2 linked regions of the Urbifossiella limnaea genome follow. The protein of the gene in region 2 binds, or shares a complex with, the protein of the main gene of each other region. Links are inferred from orthologs where the notes say so. Each region holds a gene or a part of one and is shown on either strand. Other genes may lie near its edges.

Evidence for each region. The genes of interacting proteins can lie anywhere in the genome.
Region 1: the proteins of ETAA1_RS02895 (region 2) and lpdA are in contact, whole or in part, in a crystal structure (PDB 1EBD), measured with the Geobacillus stearothermophilus proteins. The link is inferred for Urbifossiella limnaea from one-to-one orthologs. Residues at the interface, in WP_033016211.1 of Geobacillus stearothermophilus: Ile130, Ala131, Met132, Pro133, Arg136, Arg140, Glu141, Asn155, Arg157; in WP_049624544.1 of Geobacillus stearothermophilus: Pro340, Ser341, Asp344, Tyr345, Arg403, Asp406, Val408, Glu431, Ala432, Gly433, Asp438.

Annotation. Positions count from the first base shown.
Region 1 is NZ_CP036273.1:1,248,204-1,252,010, reverse strand. The notes cover bases 1-2,935. They hold lpdA (dihydrolipoyl dehydrogenase), read right to left. Parts: upstream 2,213-2,935; coding sequence 788-2,212; downstream 1-787. Other genes in these bases: ETAA1_RS05005 (DUF4178 domain-containing protein), read left to right, coding at 2,700-2,935; speD (S-adenosylmethionine decarboxylase), read left to right, coding at 2,299-2,703; ETAA1_RS05020 (acyltransferase family protein), read left to right, coding at 1-780. Also shown: more of ETAA1_RS05005, read left to right, coding at 2,936-3,807. UniProt on the Escherichia coli protein: Lipoamide dehydrogenase is a component of the glycine cleavage system as well as of the alpha-ketoacid dehydrogenase complexes.
Region 2 is NZ_CP036273.1:668,333-672,948, forward strand. The notes cover bases 839-3,709. They hold ETAA1_RS02895 (2-oxo acid dehydrogenase subunit E2), read right to left. Parts: upstream 3,165-3,709; coding sequence 1,512-3,164; downstream 839-1,511. Other genes in these bases: ETAA1_RS02890 (WD40 repeat domain-containing protein), read right to left, coding at 839-1,414; ETAA1_RS02900 (pyruvate dehydrogenase (acetyl-transferring), homodimeric type), read right to left, coding at 3,409-3,709. In the rest of the region: ETAA1_RS02885 (DUF4139 domain-containing protein), read left to right, coding at 1-511; more of ETAA1_RS02890, read right to left, coding at 518-838; more of ETAA1_RS02900, read right to left, coding at 3,710-4,616.

The DNA of each region.
Region 1 (3,807 bases), 580 kb from region 2 along the record:
CCCGCCCCGAGCCCGTACCCGCCGGGGATGAACCCGACCGCCTGGTCGCTCTCGGACGAGGTGTTCTTCTACCTCTGCCTCCCCGCGTTCGTGTGGACCGCGGCGAAGCTGCCGGGCCTGCGGCGGCGCCGGCTGTGGGCGCTCGCCGGGGCGGCGTGGGCGGCGGAGTTCGGCCTGATGTACTGGCAGTGCTCGAACGTGAACCCGTGGACGCAGTACCTGATGGTCTGCCCGCTCGTGCGGCTGGCCGAATTCATCGTCGGCGTGGCGCTCGGTCTGGACTACGTCCGCAGCGGGGGCGACGCGCCGGCCGCGGGCCGGTGGCGGTGGACGGGGCTGGAACTGGCGGCGCTGGTGGCGGTCGGCGTGGCGGTGGGCTACTCGAACCGGCTGCCGCTACTGGTCCGGCTGGTCGGGTACTACACGCCGGCGTTCGCGCTGGTCGTAGCCGTGTTCGCCCGGCAGCGCGGCCACCTGTCGCGGCTCCTGGCCGGCCGGGTGCCGGTGTTCCTCGGCGAGTCGAGCTACAGCTTCTACCTCACGCACACGATCGTGTTCACGCAGCTCGACTCGTGGCTGCCGCTCGCCGAAGTCGGCGTGTTCGCGCAGGCCGGCGGCTTCCTGGCCGCGGCGCTCGTGGTGTCGATGGCCGTGTACCGACTGGTGGAAGTGCCGGCGCGGAACTGGCTCGTCGGCCTCGGCCGGCGGGCCGGGAAGCGGAATCTCCGCCCCCACCGTCCGGGCCGGGTGGTTCCGGCTGCGAAGCCAGTCGAAGTCTGACCGGCGGCTACTTCGCCGCCTTCCGCGGCCGGGCGACGTGCGTGGCGGCGCCGTAGGCCAGCTCGGCGCTCTCCATCACCGTCTCGCTCAGAGTCGGGTGCGGGTGGATGCTCTCCAGCACGTCCCGCGCGACGGCCCCCATCTCGACCGCCAGCACGCCCTCGGCGATCATCTCCCCCGCGCCCGCGCCGACGATGCCGACGCCGAGCACCCGCTTCCCCTCGGGATCCACCAGCATCTTGGTCAGCCCCTCGGTGCGGCCGATGCTCACGGCCCGACCGCTCGCCGCCCACGGGAACTTCAGCACCTCGTGCGGCACGCCCTGCGCCTCGGCGTCCTTCTGCGTCAGGCCAGCCCAGGCGATTTCCGGGTCGGTGAAGATCACCGCCGGGATGGCCCGCGGCCCCCACTCGGCCGGCTCCCCGAGCAGCACCTCGACCGCGACCCGCGCCTCGGCCGTGGCCTTGTGCGCCAGGCCGGGTTCGCCGGCGATGTCGCCGATGGCCTGGATGTTCGGCACGTTCGTCCGGCGCTGCTTATCGACCACGACGAACCCGCGCTCGTCCTGCTTCACGCCGGCCTTGTCGAGCCCGAGGTCGGCGAAGTTCGGCCGCCGGCCCACCGACACCAGCACGCGGTCGTAGGTGATCGAACCCGGCACGTCCTTCCCTTCGAGCGTGACGACGATGCCTTCGGGCTTCGCCTCCAGCTTCGCCACCTTCGTGTTGACGTAGATCGCCGCGAACTCGCCGCGCAGCTTCTTCTCCAGCGGCGCCACCAGGTCGCGGTCGGCGAGCGGCAGCAGCCCGTCGAGCGCCTCCACGACGGTGATCTTGGAGCCGAGCGCGGCGTAGACGCTGCCGATCTCCAGGCCGATGTAGCCGCCGCCGATGACGAGCATCGTCTTGGGCACGTCGGGCACGAGCAGCGCCGCGGTGCTGTCCATCACGCGCGGGTCGCCGAGCTGCCACGGCTTCGGCACCGTCGGCACCGACCCGGTGGCGATGATGCAGTTCTGGAACTTGATGGTCTGCGGCTGGTCGCCGGTCACCTGCACGGTGTTGGCGTCGATGAACGTGGCGTGCCCCCTCACGACCTCGACACCGCGGCCCTTGGTGAGCTGGCCGATGCCGCCGGTCAGCCTGCCGACGACCTTCTGCTGCACGAACTCCCGCAGCTTGTCGAGATCGACTTTCGGCTCGCCGAAGGTGAGGCCGCACTCGGCGACGTGCCGGGCCTCGCGGATGACCTTGGCGACGTGGAGCAGCGCCTTGGACGGGATGCAGCCGCGGTTCAGGCAGACGCCGCCGAGCCGCGGGTCTTCGTCCACGAGGACCACTTTCATCCCGTGGTCGGCGGCGTGGAGGGCGGCCGGGTAGCCGCCGGGGCCGCCGCCGATGACGAGGAGCTGGGCGTCGCGGGCGTCGGCCATCGGGTACTCTCCGGGTGGTGGGTCGCGCCCATTGTAGGCCCGGCCGGTTGACGCGGCCGGCGCGGGCGGGTATCGGTGATACGGCGGTGAACACGCCCCGTACCACGACCGAAATCACGACCCACCCGCCGGCCGGCGCCGAGTGGGTCGTGGAGGCGTTCGGCTGCGACCCCGACCGCCTCCGCACCACCGCCCTGCTCCGCCGCGTCTGCGAATCGCTGCTCGGCGAGCTGAAACTCACCCGCGTCGGCGAGCCGCTGTGGCACCAGTTCCCCGGGCCGGGCGGCGTCACCGGGCTGTACCTGCTGGCCGAGTCGCACCTGGCCTGCCACACGTTCCCCGAGCACGGGCTGGCCACGTTCAACCTGTACTGCTGCCGGCCGCGGCCGCGGTGGCCGTGGGAGGCACGCCTCGCCGACGCGCTGGGCGCCGCCCGGGTGCAGGTGCGCGAGGTACAGCGGGGCGTTCCCGACACGGAGGCCGGCCGATGAGCGTCCGGGTGCAGTGCCCGTCGTGCGGCGGGCCGGTCGTGTTCGCCGTCGGCGGCTCGATGGTCGCCGTGTGCCCGTACTGCCGCTCCGCCGTGGCCCGCGGCGACCGGGCCGTCGAAGACCTGGGTAAGGTCGCGGCGCTGGTGGACACCGGGGCCGTGCTCCGCGTCGGCATCGAGGGGAAGTACGACGGCCGCAAGTTCCAGCTCACCGGCCGGACGCAGCTGGCCCACCCCGCGGGCGGCGTCTGGGACGAGTGGTACGCCGCGTTCGCCGACGGCCGCTGGGGCTGGCTCTCCGAGGCGCAGGGCCGCTACTACCTGCTGTTCGAGCAACCCCCGTCCGCCGACCGACCGGTGCTTCAGGAGCTGGAAGCCGGCGCCGCCGTCGAGTTGCCCGAAGCGCAGGAACGGTTCGTCGTCGCGGAGACGGGCACGGCGACGGTGAACGGCGCGGAGGGCGAGCTGCCGTTCCGCCTGACGCCCGGCGAGTCGTACCGCTACGCCGACCTGTCGGCGGACGGCGGCGGGTTCGCCACGCTCGCCGGCCCGGCCGAGCCGCCGGCGCTGTTCCTCGGCCGGCAGGTGACGCTCGACGACCTCGGCGTGCGCGACTCCGCGCGGGCCACGCACGAGCTGCGCGAGGTGGCGGCCCGGCGGGCGAGCTGCCCGAACTGCGGCGGCGCGCTCGAACTCCGCGCCCCGGACAAGACCGAGCGCGTCGGCTGCCCGTACTGCGGCTCGCTGCTCGACGCCAGCGCCGGCGACCTGGCCGTCCTCAACGCTCTGAAGGAGCCGCCGTTCGCGCTGCGGATTCCGCTGGGGGCGACCGGCACACTGGGCGGGAAGGAGCGGACCGTGATCGGCGCATTCCGCCGCAGCGTCACGGTCGAGGGGAAGGACTACTTCTGGACCGAGTACCTGCTGTACCACCCGCGCGACGGCTTCGAGTGGCTCATCAACGGCGAAGGTCACTGGACGCACTCGGCGCCGCTGCCGCCGGGGGCGGTGACCGAGGGGAGTCACTCCGCGTCGGTAGACGGCCGGTGGTTCCGCAAGTTCCAGGCGGGGCAGGCGTCGGTCCGCGGCGTGATCGGCGAGTGCT
Region 2 (4,616 bases):
GAAGCTCGGCGGCGGGCTGAAGCCGCACGAGACGACCGAGAACCACTGGCGGTTCAAGCTGGCGCTGCCGGCCAACTCCACGACCAAGTTCGAGGTGCAGCAGGAGCAGACGGTGTGGCAGACGTTCGGCCTCGCCGACGTGACCGACGAGCAACTCGGCGGCTGGGTGAGCGCGGCGTGGCTGGACAAGCCGACGACGGCGGCGCTGCGCGACGTGCTGGCGGCGCGGGCGGAGGCGGCCGGGTTCGAGGCGAAGCTGGCGGCGGTGGCGCAGGAGCGCGCGGCGATTGCCGCGGACCAGAAGCGGCTGCGCGAGAACCTCGGCAGCCTCGGCGACCGGGCGACGGAGAAGGAGCTGCGGGAGCGGTTCGTGCGGACGCTGGGCAGGCAGGAGGACCGCCTGGAGGAGCTGAAGGCCGAGGAGGCGCGGCTGACGGCCGACCGCGACGCGGCCCGCGCCCGGCTGGCGGCGCGGCTGGCGGCGCTGGACTACGACGGGGCGGTGGGCTGACCCGCGCTACTCGTCCGCGTCCCACACGACGACGCGGCCGTCGTCGGTGCCGACCGCGCCGAGTTGCCCGTCGGGGCTGTAGCCGACGCACGTCAGCTTCCCGACCTTCCAGTTCAGCTTCGTGCGCAGCGTCAGCGTGTCGAGGTCGTAGAGCTTCACCAGCGTCGGCCCGCCGTGGATCACCGCCAGCGTCTGCCCCGCGGGGTGGAACGCGAACCCGACGAAGTTCCCGAACGACTGCCCGCCCTTGATCTGCCGCGGCTTCCCCGGCGCGGCCGCGTCGTAGAGGTAGAAGCTGCTGTAGCCGATCACGCCGAAGTGTCGGCCGTCCGGCGACACCTGCGGCTGGTTGACGTGGTAGCTCGGGTAGCGGGCCCGCACCGGCTCGGCGCCCGGCCCGGTGTTGCGGCGCTCGACGAGCAGCTCGTTGTTGCCGACGAGGGCGTACCGGTCGCCTCCGACCAGGAACCCCACGAGAACCTTCCACTGCGGGTGCGGATACGTCGCGTGCCGGACCCGCCGGCCGTCGGCGGCGTGTCCCGTCAGCTCGGTGTCGCCGTTGGTTTCCCGGTAGGTGCTAATGAGGTGCTGCCCGTCGGGCGAGATGATCACCTGACTCGCGGGTCCGCTCGGCCCGTCGGGGATCACCGCGCCGTCGGCCGTCGACAAGGTTTGCAGCGCCCCGAACGTGGTGTACAGCCGGTCGCCGGCCGGCGACACCGCGACGCGGTTCGGCTCGTCCCACACCTGCCGCACCGACAGCGGGATGACGACGCGCGGCCCGGAGGGGAGCGGCAGGATGAGGAGTTCGGCGTCACCGGCGGCCCAGGTGCCGACGAGGAGGCGGCCGTTTGGCAGGAAGCGGACCTGCGTTACGTGGGCGCCGGCGTCGAGGACGATCATGGGACTTAGGGACTCAGAGACTCAGGGACTCAGGGACGGAACGAACCGGTCGGCTCTTGTCCCTCCGTCCCTCGGTCCCAGTGTCCCTCAGTCCCCCTCAAGAGTCCATCAGCAGCCGCAACGGGTCGCTGAACAGCTGCACCAGCCGCGTCGTGAAGCGGGCGCCGTCGGCGCCGTCCACCACGCGGTGGTCGTAGGTCAGGCTCAGCGGCATCATCAGCCGCGGCACGATCTGGCCGTCCTTCACCACCGGCTGCAGCGCCGACCGCGACAGGCCCAGGATCGCCACCTCGGGGTAGTTCACGATCGGCGTGAACGCCGTGCCGCCGACGCCGCCGAGGTTCGTGATGGTGAACGTGCCGCCGCGCATGTCGTCGAGGCCGAGCTTGCCGGCCCGCGCCTTGTCGGCCAGCGCCACCACCTCGGCCGCGATGTCGCGGACGCTCTTCTTGTCGGCGTCCTTCACGACGGGGACGACGAGCCCGCGCTCGGTGTCCACGGCAATGCCGACGTGGAAGTACTTCTTCAGCACCACCTCGCCGGCGTTCATGTCGTAGCTGCTGTTGAACGTCGGGAAGTCGCGCAGGGCCGCGACGACGGCCTTGATCGCCAGCACGGTCATCGTGATCTTCGGCGTCCCCTTCGGCAGCCCGTCCACGATCCGCTTGCGGCCGGCCTCCAGGTCGGTGATGTCGGCCAGGTCGAACTGCGTGACCATCGGCATGGTCCGCCACGCGACCGTCAGGTTCTTGGCGATCGTCTCGCGGATCTTGGCGACGGGCTTCCGCTCGACCTCGCCGTACTTCGAGAAGTCGGGCAGCGGCGGGGTGGTGAAGCTGTCGGCGACCGTCTTGCCCGACAGGTTGCCGGCACCACCCCCGCCGGGGGCGGCCTTCACCTTCTGGCGCTCGTCGCGGACGAAGCCCTTGATGTCGTCGAGGGTGACGCGGCCGCCGCGGCCGGTGCCCTTCAGCTCGCCCAGCGCGACGCCGAGCTCGCGGGCCAGCCGCCGCGTCGCGGGGCCGGCGGGGACGACGTCGGCGCTCTTGGTGGCGGTGCCGTTGGCGTGCGGAACGGGTTCGGGCGAGCGGCCCGCATGAGCGGGCTGTTGCGAAGGCGCGGCGGCCGGCGCCGCGGTCGGGGCGGACGCTTTCGGCGCGCTCGGCGCCGCGCCGCCGGTTAGCGTCAGCATCGGCGCCCCGACGGGCACCTTGTCGCCCTGCTTCACCAGCACCGCCTCGACGGTACCGGCGGCGTCGGCTTCCACCTCCATCGACGCCTTGTCCGTCTCGACGGACGCGACCGGCGTGCCCGGCTTCACCACGTCGCCGGGCTTCACGAGCACGGCGGTCACGGTTGCCGCCTCGATCCCTTCACCCAGGTTCGGCAGGCGGAACTCGGAGCTGCCGGTCGAAGCGGGGGGCGCCGTTGCCGCTTGCGGCTTCGCGGCGGGCGGCGCGGGTGCCGGCCGCGAGGCCGCAAGCGGCTGCGAAGGTGCCGCGGCGGGCGGCGCGTTGCCGGCGCCCGCCAGGCGGAACACCGGCGCCCCGACGGCCAGCTTGTCGCCCTGCTTCACCAGCACCGCCTCGACGGTGCCGGCGGCGTCGGCTTCCACCTCCATCGACGCCTTGTCCGTCTCCACGGACAGGACGCTCTGGCCGGCCGCGACCGCGTCGCCGGGCTTGACCAGCACGGCGGTCACGGTCGCCGAGTCGATGCCCTCGCCGAGGCTGGGCAGGCGGAAGTCCATGCGTCGCTCCGCTCCTGTCGTTGGGTCGTCGCACCGGGGCTCGTCCGGCTTCGGTCTTCAGGCCAACGGCCTGACAGCCCTCAGCCCAGGGCAACGCCCTGGGTGGCGTGTGCGGTGGGTCGTGCAGGCCGAAGGCCTGCGAGCCGGCTCCCAGCCCTTCAGGCTGGGGGTGATTCGTACCTCGTACCCAGGGCGTTGCCCTGGGCTGAGGGCTGTCAGGCCGTTGGCCTGAAAACCGTTCGGTCTACACCGTCCACGGGTCCGGGCGGTCGGGGTTCAGGCCCAGGTCGCTGATCGCCTGCTTCACCGCGGCGCGGTCCCACTCGCCGCGGTTCGCCAGCGCCGTCAGCGCCGCGACCACCACGTTCTCCGCGTCGATCTCGAAGAACCGCCGCAGCGCCTTGCGCGTCTCGCTCCGGCCGAACCCGTCGGCGCCAAGCGCCAGCAGCCGGCCGTCGAGGTACGGGCCCACCAGCTCCGGCAGCGCCCGCATGTAGTCGCTCGTGGCGACGATTGGGCCGGCCGTCTTCGCCAGCACCTGCCGCACGTACGGCTCCTTCACCGGCTGGTCCGGATGGAGGCGGTTGAACCGCTCGCAGGCCACGGCGTCGCGCTTCAGCTGCGTATAGCTCGTGGCGCTGTAGACGGTGCTGGCGACGCCGTACTTCTCGGCCAGGATCGCCTGCGCCCGCAGCGCCTCGTTCAGGATCACGCCGCTGCCGAGCAGCTGCACCTCGTGCTTGGCCCCGTCGGGCCGCACCGTCTTGAACGGGTACAGCCCCCGGATGATGCCGTCGCGCACGCCCTCGGGCATGGCCGGCATGTCGTAGCTCTCGTTGTAAACGGTGAGGTAGTAGAAGCACTCCTCGCCGCGGACGTACATCGCGTTGATGCCGTCCTCCACGATCACCGCCAGCTCGTACCCGAACGCCGGGTCGTACGCCCGGCACGTCGGCACGGTCATCGCCATCAGGTGGCTGTGGCCGTCCTCGTGCTGGAGCCCCTCGCCGTTGAGCGTGGTGCGGCCGGCCGTGGCACCCATCAGGAAGCCGCGGCAGCGGCTGTCGGCCGCGGCCCAGATCAGGTCGCCGACGCGCTGGAAGCCGAACATCGAGTAGTAGATGTAGAACGGGATCGTGTTCACGCCGTGCGTGCTGTACGCGGTGCCGGCGGCGACGAAGCTCGCCATCGCCCCGGCCTCGTTGATCCCCTCCTGCAGGATCTGCCCGGTCGTGCTCTCGCGGTACTCCGTCAGCGAGCCCTTATCGACGGGGTTGTACGCCTGGCCGACGGTGCTGTAGATGCCGAACGACTTGTACATCGGCGGCATGCCGAACGTCTGCCCCTCGTCGGGGACGATCGGCACGATCAGCTTGCCGACGTTGGCGTCCTTCATCACCTGCTGCATGAGGGTGACCCACGCCAGCGTGGTGCTCTGCCCCTTGCCGGCCT